One region of the Neisseria sp. SLRRB23 genome, then DNA from elsewhere that is predicted to be linked to it. Evidence: predicted binding sites of a transcription regulator. Region 1 holds the regulator's gene; the other holds the start of a gene.
What was found. Region 1 encodes FNR, which switches genes on or off when oxygen is low (the NO sensors DNR and NnrR bind a similar motif). Its sites were predicted from a motif close to TTGATNNNNATCAA; they were not measured.
Positions count from the first base shown of each region.

Region 2: the regulator FNR is predicted to act here: its motif matches at 959-972, upstream of ACRPFF_RS03870 (universal stress protein).

Region 1 is NZ_JBPBFH010000030.1:4,423-7,567, forward strand. Features, by position in the region: gene hemN (oxygen-independent coproporphyrinogen III oxidase) at 1-995, opposite strand, end outside; gene fnr (fumarate/nitrate reduction transcriptional regulator Fnr) at 1,130-1,864, shown strand; gene ACRPFF_RS08605 (CysB family HTH-type transcriptional regulator) at 1,977-2,927, opposite strand.
Region 2 is NZ_JBPBFH010000010.1:29,244-32,388, forward strand. Features, by position in the region: gene ACRPFF_RS03860 (hypothetical protein) at 1-41, opposite strand, end outside; gene ACRPFF_RS03865 (tRNA threonylcarbamoyladenosine dehydratase) at 165-941, opposite strand; gene ACRPFF_RS03870 (universal stress protein) at 1,158-1,622, shown strand; gene rph (ribonuclease PH) at 1,704-2,432, shown strand; gene ACRPFF_RS03880 (aspartate kinase) at 2,634-3,145, shown strand, end outside.

The sequences.
Region 1 (3,145 bases):
GCATAGGTCGAGTAACCTTGGAAATTGCGTTGCAGCAATCCTTCTTCGAGGGCGACAGACAATTCGTCGTCCGGTTTGGCGAAATGATCCATGCCGATGAAGACGTAGCCGCGTTCGGTCAGGGTTTGGACGCAGTATTGCAGCATATCGAGTTTTTCCTCGCTGTCGGGAACGGCGGCGGTATCGATGCGGCGTTGTGGTTTGAAAACATGCGGCAAGTGGGCGTAGTGATAAAGGGCGAGGCGGTCGGGATCAAGCGACAAAACGGTATCGATGGTGGTTTTAATGCTTTCGGAAGTCTGATGCGGCAGGCCGTAAATCAAATCGACGCTGACGGATTTAAACCCTGCTTCACGGGCGGCATCGATGACTTCTTTGGTTTCTTCGTAACTTTGGATGCGGTTGACCGCCGCCTGCACTTTGGGGTCGAAATCCTGAATGCCGACACTCATACGGTTGAAACCGAGTCTGCCGAGCATGAGGACGGTATCCCGACTGACTTTGCGCGGGTCAATTTCGATGGAATATTCGCCGGTGGGGATTAACTCGAAATGTTTGCGGATCATGCGGAAAACACGTTCGATTTGGTCGTCGCTTAAGAAGGTTGGCGTGCCGCCGCCGAAGTGCAGTTGGGCAAGCTGGTGCCGTCCGTTCAGATGTGGAGCGAGCAGTTCCATTTCTTTTTCAAGGTATTCGATATAGGCATCGGCGCGGCTCTTGTCTTTGGTAATGATTTTATTGCAGCCGCAGTAGTAGCAGATGGTATTGCAAAAGGGGATGTGAATGTAAAGGGAGAGCGGTTTATTTAACATTCCCGTACTGCGTAAATGTAAAGCTTTGATGTACTCCCCTTCTCGGAAGCCGTCATGGAAACGGTCTGCAGTAGGGTAGGAGGTGTAGCGCGGACCGCTGGACGGCAGGCTGGCAATCAGTTCGCGGTCAAACTCGGGACGGTTATTGGCATTGTGATTGTTCTGTATCTGTATAATTTTCATGGTGCGTGTTCAATTTTATGATGTTAGTCAAATTTTGGATAGTTTGGTAGAATGCCGCAGTATGATAAACCTGTCTTGATATGTGTCAATAAACACATAATCATGATGGGGCAAAGCGCACAAAAAGGTACGGTATGACTTCGCATAATACTACACATCAGATGAAAACGCTGTGTTCTTCCTGTTCCCTGCGGGAACTCTGTCTACCTGTCGGATTACTACCCAACGAGTTTACCCAACTCGATGCCGTTATTCGCCAAAGCCGCCGCCTGAAAAAAGGCGAATACCTGTTCCGTGCCGGCGAAGCCTTTACTTCGCTCTTTGCCATCCGTGCAGGCTTCTTCAAGACAACCGTCGCCAGTCAGGACGGACGTGATCAGGTAACGGGTTTTTTTATGTCGGGCGAACTCATCGGCATGGACGGCATCTGTGCCCATGTGCACAGTTGCGACGCGGTCGCCTTGGAAGACAGCGAAGTATGCGAGTTACCGTTTACCCATATCGAAGAGCTCGGTCAGAATATCCCAAGCCTGCGTACCCACTTTTTCCGCATGATGAGCCGCGAAATTGTGCGTGATCAGGGCGTGATGTTGCTTTTGGGCAATATGCGTGCAGAAGAGAGGATTGCCGCCTTTCTGTTAAACCTCTCCCAACGCCTTTATTCCCGCGGTTTTGCTGCCAACGATTTCATCCTGCGCATGTCTCGTGAAGAAATCGGCAGTTATCTCGGGCTGAAACTTGAAACCGTCAGCCGCACATTATCCAAATTTCATCAGGAAGGGTTGATTTCCGTCGAACACAAACACATCAAGATCCTCAATCTGCAGGTGTTGAAAAAAATGGTGTCCGGCTGCTCGCACGCCATTTGATTAACCTGTACGAACATTTCAGACGGCATTCTCAATAAACACAGGGCAGAAGAAAACATCTGCCCTGTTTGTTTTATCTGCCGCAAAATGCCGTCTGAAAACCGGCAACCGCCTAAATCGAAAAATCCTCGCTGATGGGCGTGTACAGAATCCTGTCCACCTTCTCGCGCGTCAGGTGCGGCGCAAACGCTTGGATAAAGTCGTAGGCATATCCGCGCAAATAAGTATCGCTGCGCAAAGCAATCCACGTCGGCGACGGCTCGAACAGGTGTGCCGCATCCACAAGCTGCAAATCGTCATCCGTATCCAGGTTGTAGGCCATCTTTGCCATCAATCCCACGCCCAAACCCAAGCGTACGTAAGTTTTTAATACGTCCGTATCTGCTGCAGCCAATGCGACATCGGGTTGTTCCAAACGAGCTTTGGCGAATGCCCGTGCAATGCTGCTGCCCGTGTTGAACGCAAATTCATAAGTAATTAGTGGAAATCTTGCCAAATCTTCAATGCGGAGGGGATTTCTGCATTCGAGCAAGGGGTGGTCGTTCGGTACGATAACCGCATGAGTCCAGTCGTAGCAGGAAAGTCTTCCCAATTCGGGGTGGTCGTCTATACGTTCCGTAACAATCGCCAAATCCGCCTCGCCTGAGGTAACCATACGTGCGATGGCGGCAGGGCTTCCCTGTTTGATGGTCAGGTTGACTTTCGGATAGCGTTTCACAAAATCGGCAACAATCAAGGGCAGGGCATAACGCGCCTGAGTATGTGTTGTGGCTACCGTCAGCGAACCGCTGTCGTGTCCGGTAAACTCGCTGCCGATATTTTTAATGTTCTGTACATCACGCAAAATACGTTCTGCAATATCCAAAACCGCCTTGCCCGGCTGAGAGACGGAAACCACGCGCTTGCCGCTGCGGATAAAAATCTGAATGCCGATTTCTTCTTCCAACAATTTGATTTGTTTGGAGATGCCGGGTTGTGATGTGAATAAGGCTTCGGCCGCTTCGGAAACGTTCAGGTTGTGCCGGTAAACTTCTAAGGCGTATTTTAATTGCTGTAATTTCATGGCGGGTCGGTGTCGGTCTGTGTCGGGTAGCTGAACATTGTTTATAATTTATCATATTTTCTTGCCGGTACGGTATGGGGCTTTGCCGTTGTGTTTGTTGTTTTTGTGCAACGGCAATCGTGCGATATGGAAAAAATCCCCCTAAAGTAATGACACGGAATTGATTTTTCGGCATGATAGACTATCAGGAAACAGGCTGTTTTACGGTTGTTTTCAGG
Region 2 (3,145 bases), on a different contig from region 1:
AATAAAAATGAAAAAATAACTAAATTATTAACGAATTCCATTAAATAGCTCTCCGATACTTGGTATATTATTTTATGTTATTTTTTATCCGTATCCTTTGTTGTCCTAAATCATAACCATAGTTTGTTCAAATGCCGTCTGAATCCTGTTTCAGACGGCATTGCTTATTTTTTGCCCGCGATGTGTTCCACCGCCGCCTGCGCGCAATACAGACCGAACGAAGCGGTAACGAGCATACTTGCGCCGTAGCCGGCGCACGACAAGCCCTGCGGTGCGGCATCGGCAGAACACGCCACGCCCGATTGCGGCGGCGTGATGTTTTCGGTTGAGAACACGCACGGCACGCGCATTTTGGCTTTCGTATCGCGGCTGAAGCCGTAGCGTTTCCGCAAGGTGTAGCGCAGGTTGGCAAGCAGCGGGTCGTGGGTTACGCGGCTCAAATCGGCGGTTTGGATCAACGCCGGATTTTTTTGTCCGCCTGCGCCGCCGCTGAGGACAAACGGTTGTTTGCGTTCCACAAAATAAGCCGCCATTGCCGCTTTGACGCGCACTTGGTCGATTGCGTCGATGACGAAATCGAAGCTTGTGCCGAATATTTCGTCCAAATTGTCTTCGGTAACGAAATCTTCAATTTCAAACACTTCGCATTGCGGATTGATTTGTGTAATACGTTCGCGCAAGGCGGTAACTTTTGCTTTGCCGAAGTCGCCGGTCAGGGCGTGCAGTTGTCGGTTGACATTCGATTCGGCAACGTTGTCCAAATCAATCAAAGTCAAACGCCCGATGCCCGTCCGCGCCAAAGCCTCGACCGCCCACGAGCCGACACCGCCCACGCCGACTACGCAGACGTGTGCCTGTGAAAAGTGCGCCAAGGCAGAGTCTCCGTAGAGTCTGGCGATGCCGCCGAAGCGTCGCGAAGAGGTCAAAGCGTTGTCGGACATGGTCGAATCCTGCAAGATTGCGTCAAATCAAAAAGTGAACGAAAGCCGGCAAAAAATGCCTGACTGCACGGAAGCGGCATATTATACTGGAAAGCAGTCAGGCTGTTCGGCTGTTGTATAAAGCCCGACGGCGGGTCTATAATGAAACGGCGCAGACTGCCTTTGCGCAAACCTGAAGAGACGGCACCGTGAGACGGTGCAAAAGGAGAATACGATATGTACAAACATCTGGTCGTTGCCGTTGACGGCAGTGAAACTTCCATCAATGCCCTGAAACATGCCGCCGAACTTGCAGGAGTCAACAGCGCGCGCCTGACTTTGGTGCACGTTGCCAATCCTGCCGAATATATGGCGCTTGCCCCTGAATTTTTGCAACACGAGAGTTACGAGGCAGCCGCCATTGCACAAGGCAACGAGGTTTTGGATGCCGCCGAGCGCACCGCCCGGGAACTGGGTGTGGAAAATACCGTCAAACACCTGCTGGTTGCCAATAAGGGTGCGCGCGAAATGGCGCAGGATTTGGTCGATTATGCCGATGAAAACGGTGCCGACCTGCTGGTGTTGGGCACGCACGGACGTACCGGGCTGATGCACCTTTTGATGGGCAGTTTCGCCGAAACGGTAATGCGCCAAAGCCACCTGCCGCTTTTGATTATCCGCAGCAAAGCCGAAGAGGCGTAGAAATTTTCAGTTTGAAGGCCTTAAATGTGATTTTTCATATTTAAGGCTTTTTAATTTATCTGTTTTTAACGGGAGGGCAGTATGCCTGATTACATCCGCACCTCACGCGCCGCCGACAGCCTGCGCGATATCAAAATCACCCCTTATTTCCTGCCGCATACGGACGGTTCGTGTCTTATTGAATGCGGTAATACCAAAGTTATCTGTACCGCTTCCGTGGATGAAAATGTCCCACCGTTTTTGCGCGGTAAAAACCAAGGCTGGGTAACGGCGGAATACGGGATGCTGCCTGCATCCACCGCTTCCCGGATGCGCCGCGAAGCCTCGGCGGGCAAACAGTCCGGGCGCACGCAGGAAATCCAACGTTTGATCGGGCGTTCGCTGCGCGCGGTCGTGGATATGGAAAAACTCGGCGAACGACAAATTTTGATTGATTGCGATGTGATTCAGGCGGACGGAGGCACGCGCACGGCTTCGATTACCGGTGCGTTCGTCGCGTTGCAAATCGCCGTCGGAAAATTGCTTTCAGACGGCATATTGACCGAAAACCCCATCCGCGAAGCCGTTGCCGCCGTATCCGCAGGCGTAGTGAACGGCGTGCCGCTTTTAGATTTGGATTATCCTGAAGACTCCGGCTGCGACAGTGATGTGAATATCGTGATGACCGCATCGGGAAAAATCATCGAAATACAGGGAACGGCGGAAGGCGCGCCATTCAGTTTGGAAGAATTGGGCAAACTGATCGGATTGGCCGAACAAGGCATAAGAGAGCTGGTGCGATATCAGCAAAATGCATTGTCCGTTGCTTAATTATTGTCCGTATGCCGTCTGAAAACCGTTCAGACGGCATTTTGTCAAAAATCTGAAAGAACAGGTTTTTTGCTGACCGCTGTCAAACGGCAGGCGGGAAAGCGCAGTCCGTTCTTGAACTTCATGTAAAAAATAGTAATAATAGCCGCTTTTCCAGCAAACCATGCTGCCCGACCAACCCTACACAAGAAAGCACGAAACATGGCGTTAATCGTACATAAATACGGCGGCACATCCGTAGGCTCGCCCGAACGCATTAAAAACGTAGCCAAACGTGTCGCTAAAGCCCGCGCCGAAGGACACGATATCGTTGTTGTCGTATCCGCGATGAGCGGCGAAACCAACCGCCTGGTTGCGCTGGCGCACGAAATGCAGGAGCATCCCGATCCGCGCGAATTGGACGTTGTCCTCTCCACCGGCGAACAAGTAACCATCGGCCTTTTGGCGATGGCATTGAAAAATATCGGCGTGGAAGCCAAAAGCTACACCGGCTGGCAGGTCGCCCTCAAAACCGATACCGCCCACACCAAAGCCCGCATCGAAAGCATTGATGACGAAAAAATGCGCGCCGACCTTACCGCCGGCAAAGTCGTCATCGTTGCCGGCTTCCAAGGCATCAGCAGTGAAGGCAATATTTCCACGCTCGGACGCGGCGGTTCCGACACTTCCGCCGTTGCACTCGCCGCAGCCCTCAAAGCGGACGAATGCCAAAT